3 regions of the Micromonospora sp. NPDC049645 genome follow, and region 2 is predicted to be linked to each of the others. Evidence: riboswitches for the same ligand, from Rfam matches in the RefSeq annotation. Region 2 holds a riboswitch; each other region holds the start of a gene.
The links. A riboswitch is a leader RNA that binds a small molecule or an ion and turns the genes downstream of it on or off. The one in region 2 is predicted to bind cobalamin.

Region 1 (3,271 bases), on a different contig from region 2:
TTTGCCACCCCCCTCGCGGCCGAGTTGATCGGCGCGGCGGACCTGGTCGTCGCGTGGGGCAGCACGCTGAACATGTGGACCACCCGGCACGGGGAACTGATTGCGCCCTCGGCCGTCGTCGTCCAGGTGGACCGCGACCCGGCCGCGTTCGGGGTGAACCGCCCGGTGGACGTGGCGGTGACCGGCGAGGTGGCGGCGGTCGCCGAGGAGGTGCTCGCGCGACTGGGCGCCGCCGCCCGCAGGGGGCCCGCGGGCGGCGGGGCCGGCGGCTGGCGTACGCCGGAGCTGGCGCAACGGATCCGCGACCACGGCCGGTGGCGGACGGTCCCGTACCGGGACGAGAGCGCCCCGGCGCGGGCCGACGCCCCGGCGAGAATCGACCCGAGGACGCTCTCCGCCGCATTGGACGACCTGCTGCCGCCCGACCGGACGGTGGCGGTCGACTCCGGCAACTTCATGGGCTACCCGTCGATGTGGCTCGACGTGCCGGACGTGGCCGGATTCTGCTTCACGCAGGCGTTCCAGTCGGTCGGGCTCGGCCTGGCCAGTGCGCTCGGCGCGGCGGTGGCCCGGCCGGACCGGCTCACCGTCGCCGCGCTCGGCGACGGTGGCTTCGTCATGTCCGCGACCGAGCTGGTCACCGCCGTCCGCCTGGCGCTACCCCTGCTCGTGGTGATCTACGACGACGCGGCGTACGGCGCCGAGGTGCACCACTTCGGCCCGGACGGGCACCCGTTGGAGACGGTCACCTTCCCCGAGACCGACCTGGCCGCCATCGCCCGTGGTTACGGCTGCGACGGGGTGACCGTGCGGACCGTGGACGATCTCGGACCGCTACGCACGTGGCTCGCGGGACCCCGGACGCGGCCGATGGTGGTCGACGCCAAGGTGTCCGCCGCGCGCGGCTCGTGGTGGCTTGAGGAGGCGTTCCGTGGCCACTGAACTCCGCCGACGGGTACGGTCCGCCGGCTGCGCCGCGCCAGTCACCCGGTCACCCGGTCACCCGGTTGTCCACCGATCGTGGTGGATCACCGACGACAGCGGGCGTCGCTGGCGCCAGCCGTGCCGTTCCAGGTCCGGCGTCTGCTCCAGATGGGTGACCGGGCCGACGCAGAGCCACGCCACGGGGCGGATGCTGGCCGGGATGGCGAGCAGGTCGCGTAGGAACGGCTCCCGGTAGAACGAGACCCAACCAACGCCGAGCTGCTCGGCGGTCGCGGCCAGCCACAGGTTCTGGATCGCCAGACAGACCGAGTAGAGGCCGGCGTCGGCGATCGCGTGACGGCCGAGCACGGCCGGTCCGCCCCGCTCGGGGTCGTAGGTGACCACGACCGACACCGTCGACTCGCGTACACCATCGATCTTGATCCGGGCGAAGCGCTCCGCCGCCGCGGCGTCGAGGGTGGCCGCGAAGGTGTCTCTCTCCTGTTCCACGTGCCGGTGGAACTCCTGCCGCAGCTGCGGATCGCGGACCAGGATGAAGTCCCAGGGCTGGGAGAGACCGACGCTCGGCGCGGCGTGCGCCGCCGTGAGGATCCTCTGCAACGTCTCGTCGGGGATCGGCGCCCCGGTGAACTGGGCCCGTACGTCCCGGCGGCGGTGGATGGTCTCGTAGAGTCCGGTGTTCAAGGCAGGCTCCCGCTGCGCTCGTGCCCCTCACGGGGCCCATGACGCGAGGCCGGTCTTCGGACTCCCGGATCTACGCTGGTCACCCGCCTTCCCAGCCCCTCAGGGCCAGTGGCTGCGTCTGGTACGCGTGGGTGGCAGCTCCCCGGTCACCGCGGCGGGCCCGTGCCGGATTCACACCGGCTTCCCGATTCTCCCCACTCGCGCGGGGCACCTCGCAACGTTTGTGCCACCGCAGACCATAGCGGCCCCGGACGAACCCGGGACGACGTGGCGACCGGCAGCAGCAGGGTAGACGTTGTCTACTCACCTCTGGTAGACAGCGTCTGTGCACGCTGACGAGGGTCTCCGCGAACGCCTCATCCGGGTCGGTGGCGAACTGCTCGACAACGAGGGTCCGTCCCGGGTGTCGCTGCGAGAGATCGCCCGACACGCCGGCGTCTCGCACGGCGCGCCGCGCCGCTACTTTCCCACCCACCTGGAGTTGCTGTCGGCGATCGCCCGCGACGGCTTCACCGACCTCGCCGCCCGGGCGAACTCCACCCTGACCGGGACGACTGGCGACCACCCACGCGCCCGGCTTGCCGCGCTCGCCCGGGTTTACCTCGACTTCGCCGCCACCCGCCGCGGCCGATACGAGCTGATGTTTCGCCACGACCTGCTGGAGAGCGGCCACCTGGGACTGCGCGAGCTCAGCCTGCCGCTGTTCCGCCTCCTCACCGACCTGGTCGCGCAGGCCCGGCCCGAGCCCGAGCCACCAGCCGAGGTCGTCGCCGCAGCACTCTGGGCCAACCTGCACGGCCTCGCCCAACTGTGGAACTGGGGCAGTCTCACCCTCGCAACCGGCGCCACCGATCCCGACGTCCTCCTCGACGCCACCCTCACCGCCCACCTTGGACCCGCCGCATGACCGAGACCCCACCCCTGTACGCAGTGGCCCAGCGCACCATCGGCCGATACCTCCGCCACTCCTGGCGTCCCACCGTCACCGGCCTCGGTCACCTCCCCGAATCCGGAGGCGCGATCCTGGCCGCCAACCACCTGTCGATCGCCGACCAGTTGTTCCTCGGAATCCTGACCCCCCGACACGTCGCCTTCTGGGCCAAGGCCGAGTACTTCCGCTCTCCGGGGCCCCTCGGTCACCTCACCCGGCGGGCGGTCACCGGCCTGGGCGCCATTCCGGTCGAGCGGGGCGGCGGCCGCGCGGTCCTCTCGGCGTTCGACGCCGCCATCCCCGTACTCCGCTCCGGCGGCCTGGTCGCCATCTTCCCCGAGGGCACGCGTTCTCCCGACGGCCGCCTCTACCGTGGTCGCACCGGCACGGTCCGCCTCGCCCACCAGGCCGGCGTCCCGATCATTCCGGTCGGCATCCGCGGCACCGACCGCGTACGTCCGCCCGGTGCCCGCCTTCCCCGACGCCACCCGATCAGCATCACCTTCGGGCCGGCGATCCCGGTGCGGATCGACGCGCCCGCGGACGTCCGCCGCCTCACCGACACCCTGATGGCCACCATCCAGTCCCTCAGCGGCCAGGAGTACGTGCCGCGCTACGCCCGGACCTGACCGCGACACGTCTGCCGGCCGAGGCAGGCGAGCCGCCACCGACCTGCGTCGCTGGAGGTTGGACGCAGTCGTTCGACAGCTG
Region 2 (3,271 bases):
CCCGCTGCGGCAGCTCCCAGGCGGTGCGGAACAACTCGCGTACGCCGGCCGGCAGCTCCGCGATGTCCTGCACCGACCCCTCGGCCCGCTTGATCGCCGAGCGAATCCGCTCGGTCCACAGACCACGGGCCTTCAGCTCACGTACCAGCGCGGTGTTGACCTGGAGGAACTCCCCCGACAGGGTCTCGCGCTTGAACAGGTTGGACACCTGCGGCTCGATGCACTCGTAGCACCCGGCGATCGAGGCGATGGTCGCGGTCGGCGCGACCGCCACCAGCAGGGAGTTGCGCAGCCCGTACGCCTCGACCCGCTCACGCAGCGCGTCCCACCGCGCGGTCTGCGTACCCTCGACACCCCACAGGTCGGGTTGCAGCTGGCCCCGCGCGGCCCGGGTCTGCGGGTACGCCGGGTGTGCCCCGAAGTCGCGAGCCAGGTCGGCGGAGGTCTCCAGCGCGGTCAGGTACAGCTCCTCGCTGATCCGGGTGGACAGCTCCCGGGCGGCTGGCGAGTCGAACGGCAGCCGCAGCGCGAAGAAGACGTCCTGGAGCCCCATCAGCCCGAGCCCGACCGGCCGCCAGCGGGGGTTGCTCGCCGCCGCCTGCGCGGTCGGGTAGTAGTTGATGTCGATGACCCGGTCGAGGAAGGTCACCGCCGTCCGCACCGTGGCGCGCAGCCGCTCCCAGTCGACTCCCCCGTCGGTGAGGTGGGCGGCGAGGTTCACCGAACCGAGGTTGCACACGGCGGTCTCGGCGTCGCTGGACACCTCGATGATCTCGGTGCAGAGGTTGGACAGGTGCACCACGTTGCCCGGCTCGGCGGTCTGGTTGCAGAGCCGGTTGGCGGCGTCCTTGAAGGTCATCCACCCGTTGCCGGTCTGGGCGAGGGTCCGCATCATCTTCCCGTACAGCTCCCGGGCCGGGACCTGCCGCACGTAGCGACCCTGCGCCTCGGCCTCCCGGTACGCGGCGTCGAACCGCTCCCCCCACAGGTCGGGTAGTTCGGGCACCGCGTGCGGGTCGAACAGCGACCACATCTCGTCGGCCTCGACCCGGCGCATGAACTCGTCCGGAATCCAGTTGGCCAGGTTGAGGTTGTGGGTGCGCCGGGCGTCCTCGCCGGTGTTGTCCCGCAGTTGCAGGAACTCCTCGATGTCCGGGTGCCACGGCTCCAGGTAGACGCAGGCCGCGCCCTTGCGCCGGCCGCCCTGGTTGACCGCGGCGACGCTCGCGTCCAGCGTCCGCAGCCACGGCACGATCCCGTTGGACTGCCCGTTGGTGCCCCGGATCAGCGCCCCCCGGGAGCGCACCCGGGAGTAGGCGATGCCGATGCCGCCGGCGAACTTGGACAGGTTGGCGACCTGGGCGTACCGCGCATAGATCGAGTCCAGTTCGTCGCGCGGCGAGTCGACCAGGTAGCAGGACGACATCTGGGTGTGCCGGGTGCCGGAGTTGAACAAGGTCGGTGAGCTGGGCAGGTAGGCGAGGCTGGACATCAGCCGGTAGAAGTCGACCGCCTCGTCCGCCGTCCGGGACAGACCGCAGGCCACCCGCAGCAGCCAGTACTGCGGAGTTTCCAGCACCAGTCGGCTGGTGGGGTGGCGCAGCAGGTAGCGGTCGTACACCGTGCGCAGGCCGAAGTACTCGAACCGGCGGTCGCCGTCCGGGTCGACGGCGGCGTCGAGCGTCGCGGCGTGTGCGGCGACGAACGCGGCGGTGTCGTCGCCGATCAGACCCTCGGCGTGACCGACCCGGATCGCCGTGCTGAACGAGGTGGTGCCCTGTCGACGTACCTCCTTGTCGACGTAGCCGGCCAGCAGCCGCGCGGCGAGGCGCGAGTACTGGGGCTCCTCCCCGATCATCTCGGCCGCGGTCTGGATGGACAGCCGGTCCAGCTCGGCCGTCGTCGCGCCGTCGTACAGGCCGCTGATCGTGCGGGTGGCCACCCGCATCGGGTCGACATCGGTCAGGTCGTCGGCCCACCGCTCGACCGCCCGGACGATCTTGTTCACGTCCACGGGTTCGGTGTCGCCGTCGCGCTTGCGGACCTGCATCGGCGTGCGCCGCAGGGCCGCGTCGCCGCTGGTCGGGACTACCTCGGTGACTGTCACCACTCGCTCCTCGGAGTTCGAGACCTGGTGGTCCGGACGCGAGGGGACAGACACCGGCGGACGCCACGCCAGCCAGGCGTGGGTCCAGGTGGCGTCGGCCGTCCCACGCGGCTTCGGACCGCCGCCCACCCGGGTGCGGGTACGCGGCGCGCTGGCAGGTCTTCGGACTCGTGGGCACGACCGGGGTCGCCGGTCTCCTACTGGCCGTCGCTTCCCAGGCCGAGGGGTGGCCCAGTGCTGATGACGGCGGTCGTTCCCACTCACCGCTGCGGGACAGTCCCGGATTTCCACCGGGTTCCCTGTTGCCTCGACCGCGCCGGATGAGCGGCCGAACCAGCTGCGCTCGACACCATATATAGGGACGCAGCCGTTGTCACACCCCACATGTCGGTCTCGGGCGTGTCGGCGGTCGGTTGGTGATGACGATCACCCGAGCCATCGACCCGGCGCGACCCGACCGCGGCCGGGCCGCGGAGACGGGCTTCCCGGCCGGTTTGGACAGTGGACAGAGATGTGACGTATCGAGGTGGCAGCACCGCATACCGGACGCATATGCCACCGTCAATGCTCTCTTACTCGCGTAGAACATCTAATCTTCGGCGACCTCGTTCCCGCGCACTCGGCCGGTCAATTGCCACCACGGCCGGCAAGGCGGATTACCCCGGTGCCAGAAACATCATATGACTATGGGTCCGTGGTGATCGACATCGTTGACGGGCCGAAGCGGCCCTCCGTATACTCCCAGTGATCATCTGATCTTTGGTCGAGCCGGGCGAGGAGCGCATGCCGCAGATCACTGCTGTCACCGTGCAGGACGTCCGCTTCCCCACCTCCCTGACCGCCGACGGCTCCGACGCGATGAACAAGGACGGCGACTACTCCGCGGCCTACGTCGTCCTGCACACCGACGGCGTCGACAGCGTGGGCGCGCCGCTGGAGGGCCACGGCCTGACCTTCACCATCGGTCGAGGCAACGACATCGTCGTGGCGGCGGCGGTCCACCAGGCACAGCGCCTCGTGGGCCTGGACGTGGCGACCATGGCGGCGGACATGGGCGCCCTCTACCGCCTGCTCACCTCCGACTCCCAACTGCGGTGGCTCGGCCCGGAGAAGGGCGTGGTCCACCTGTCGCTGGCGGCCGTGTTGAACGCGTCGTGGGACCTG
Region 3 (3,271 bases), on a different contig from region 2:
AGCCACTCCAGGGTGCCGTGCTTGCCCAGGTGCACCACGGCGTCCGCGCCGAAGCCGCCGTCCGCGACGGGAGCGCTCAACCAGCGGTACGCGGCCAGGTAGTGATGGCTGGGCGGCAGGTCCGGGTCGTGGTAGATGGCGATCGGGTTCTCCCCGAAACCGCGGGGTGGCTGGATCAGCAGCACCACGTTGCCGAAGCGCAGCCCGGCGAGCACGATGTCCCCGCCGTCGGTGTACAGCTCGCCGGGCGGTTCACCCCAGTGCTGCCGCATCCGCTCGCGCAGCTCGGCCGGGATCTGGTCGAACCAGCGCCGGTACGTCTGCCCCGGTATCCGGGCCTCGGCCGCGGCCAACTGCTCCGGGGTGAGCCACTCCACATCGTGACCACCGGCGGCGATCAGCGCGTGGATCAGCGCGTCCCCGTCGGCGGGTGGCGGCGCGTCGCCCAGGTCGTAGCCCTCCTCGGCCAGCGCGGCGAACAACCGGACCGCCGAGACCGGGGTGTCCAACCCCACGGCGTTGCCGACCCGGGAGTGCTTGGTCGGGTACGAGCTGAGCACCACGGCGATCCGCTTGTCGGGGTTGGGCACATACCGCAGCCGGGCGTGGCGCACCGCGATCCCGGCGACCCGGGCGGCCCGCTCGGGGTCGGCGGCGTAGATCGAGAGGCCGTCCGCGTCGATCTGCTTGAACGAGAACGGCACGGTGATGATCCGGCCGTCGAACTCGGGGATGGCCACCTGCATCGCCGCGTCCAACGGGGACAGTCCGGCGTCGCTGTCGGCCCACTGCGCGCGGGTGCTGGTCAGGCAGAGCGCCTGGATGATCGGCACCTCCAGGGCGGCCAGGGCGCCGACGTCCCAGGCGTCCTCGTCGCCGCCCCCGGAGGCGTCCGCGGCGACCGCGCCGCCGGCCGCGAGCACGGTGACCAGCAGGGCGTCGCAGCGGCTGAAGAGTTCGAGCGGGCCGGCGTGGCCGGTCAGCCCCCGCAGCGAGCCGCAGAAGATCGGCAGGGGGTTGCCGCCGGCCGCCCGTACCGCCTCGGCCAGCACGTCGACGAACCCGGTGTTACCGGCGAGGGCGTGCGCCCGGTAGAACACGATCCCCACGGTGGGCTGATCCGGATTCGTGACGTGCTCACCGTGCAGGCCGTACGCCGGGGTGGCTGAGGGCGGGGCGAAGCCCTCGCCGGTGAGCAGCACCGTGTCGGAGAGGAAACGGGCCAGCTGCCCGAGGTTATCCGGCCCACCCTCCACCAGGTACGCGAGCGCCTGGGTGACGACCCCGGACGGCACGGTGGAGATGGCCATCAGCTCGGCGTCGGGCAGCGCCTCGCCGCCGAGCACGACCGTCGGCACACCGGCGGCGAGCACCGCGTCGAGACCGTCGGGCCACGCCTGCCGACCGCCGAGCAGGCGTACGACGACGAGGGCGACCCCGTCGAGCAGGGCCGGCACCTCGTCGGCGGCGACCCGTGCGGGGTTGGCCAACCGGTAGTCGGCGTCGCTGGCGCGGGCCGCCAGCAGGTCGGTGTCGGCGGTGGAGAGCAGCAGAATGCGCACGGCAGGCTCCGGAAAGTGACGCCCCGAACCCTCACGGGTGACCGGAACGATGCGGGTGGGTAATGCGTCAGCCGGTACGACGGCCCGGGTGGACGACACACCGACGCGGGCGTCGGGGTCGGTCAGCGGCGGGCGCCCGGCTCAGTGGTGCCGGTGGCCGGTGTCCTCGGAGCGCACTGCCTGGAGCGCAAAACGACGATGTTCGTCGATGAATGAGACGCCGTGCGTCATCGGGTCCTCCTCGGGTGTCCACGCCCTGGGGTACGTCCCGACGGCCGAAGTATCCTGGCTTCCGGATCGACGCTCTCCCCCGGCCTTCCAACCGCAGACACACGGCCGTGACTCACGAGGGGGGATCGCTCCCCGGTGACAGTGGCGGGACCGCGTCGGAATTGCACCGACTTCCTTCACTGCCGTCAGGCCGCGAATGCTGCCACATCGGCGCGCCGCCGGTCAACGCAGGCCCCGGCGTCACCTACCCGCGATCACGAGATTGACCTGCGGAAATATCGGCGCGCAAGGGTTGTCTCATCGCCCCGACGGCAGGGCTCCGCCCTGGGTTACTCCTCAAGGCGTCGCGGCCGGCGGGTCAGTGACAGCCAGCCGAGGAAGCGCGCGTGCAGCACGGCAAGGTCGGGGCGACCGCCGAGTTCGTACAAGTCGTGGATGGCCTCGTTCATGCAGGACGTCAGGTACAGGGCCAGCGCCAGCGAGTGGCCGTAGAACTCGGCGACGAGATCGAGTTGCGCGCGGGAGCACGGCCACGCGGCGGCGCAGTTGCGGCACAACCAGGCGGGACGCATGGGTAGGTGCGGTCGGGACCGAAGACTCACACCATGAGCCTGCTCACCGCAACCGCCGCTATCCATCACAGGCCGTGATCCCTCGACGGATGACTTTCTTCCGCTCCCCGGATGACCTCCCGCTGCGGCCATCCGGTCAGTGGATAAGCTGGCCCTCACACTTGAGCGGGAAGGGAGCCATCCGTGAGCGTCCGGACAACTGCCGCGCTTACCATCTCCGACCTGCTGTGGGACCGCACCGACATGCTCGACGCCTTGGCCGCCCGCGATGTCGCGCAGGTATTCCGCCTCGTCCAGCGAGCCACCCACGTCAGCCAAACCACCCTGGGTGTCGCCACCGGGCTCAGCCAGGCGCAGGTCAGCGAAATCACCAGCGGTGCTCGCCGGGTCAGCAGCATCGACGTCCTCGCCCGCATCTGCACCGGCCTGTCCATGCCACGCCACGCCCGGATGACGTTCCTGCTCGGCGAACGCGACCAGACACCGACCGAACGGGACGCCAGTGGCCCGCAGGTCACGAAGGTTCTGCGGGACAGGCGCGCCGATGTCACCGCGATCTATTCCAGCCGGTCAGCTTTCGTGGCGGACCTGCCGCCGCACGTCCTCTTCGACCATGCCACGGACATCCGGGCGTCCGGCCTGTCGCTCAACCTCATTTGTCAGCAGTACGCCGACAACCACCTCCTGAAGCTCCTCGCCGCCGGCACCCGCCTCCGGTGCCTGTTCCTCGATCCCGCCGGTGCGGCAATCAGGCGGCAGGAGCGTGAGGACGACTACCCGGACGGACAACTCAGCGCGCTCACCGAACTCAACATCCAGAACCTGACCCGCCGCATTCGAGACCGACTCCCCGCCAGTGCCCGAGACAACCTCGCCATCGGGGTCTATGACGAGTCCATTCGCGCC

Region 1: it holds a riboswitch for cobalamin, as region 2 does, so the genes downstream of both, bluB (5,6-dimethylbenzimidazole synthase) here and AB0J33_RS25880 (ribonucleoside-diphosphate reductase subunit alpha) in region 2, are expected to answer to the same signal.
Region 3: it holds a riboswitch for cobalamin, as region 2 does, so the genes downstream of both, cobN (cobaltochelatase subunit CobN) here and AB0J33_RS25880 (ribonucleoside-diphosphate reductase subunit alpha) in region 2, are expected to answer to the same signal.

The regions. Positions count from the first base shown of each region.
Region 1 is NZ_JBFAOI010000010.1:37,140-40,410, reverse strand. It holds gene AB0J33_RS22035 (thiamine pyrophosphate-binding protein) at 1-942, shown strand, start outside; gene bluB (5,6-dimethylbenzimidazole synthase) at 1,000-1,629, opposite strand; cobalamin riboswitch at 1,659-1,859, opposite strand; gene AB0J33_RS22025 (TetR/AcrR family transcriptional regulator) at 1,955-2,536, shown strand; gene AB0J33_RS22020 (lysophospholipid acyltransferase family protein) at 2,533-3,189, shown strand.
Region 2 is NZ_JBFAOI010000014.1:107,748-111,018, reverse strand. It holds gene AB0J33_RS25880 (ribonucleoside-diphosphate reductase subunit alpha) at 1-2,050, opposite strand, end outside; cobalamin riboswitch at 2,243-2,460, opposite strand; gene AB0J33_RS25875 (L-fuconate dehydratase) at 2,891-3,271, shown strand, end outside.
Region 3 is NZ_JBFAOI010000005.1:258,939-262,209, reverse strand. It holds gene cobN (cobaltochelatase subunit CobN) at 1-1,562, opposite strand, end outside; cobalamin riboswitch at 1,841-1,970, opposite strand; gene AB0J33_RS14820 (hypothetical protein) at 2,123-2,395, opposite strand; gene AB0J33_RS14815 (DUF5919 domain-containing protein) at 2,549-3,271, shown strand, end outside.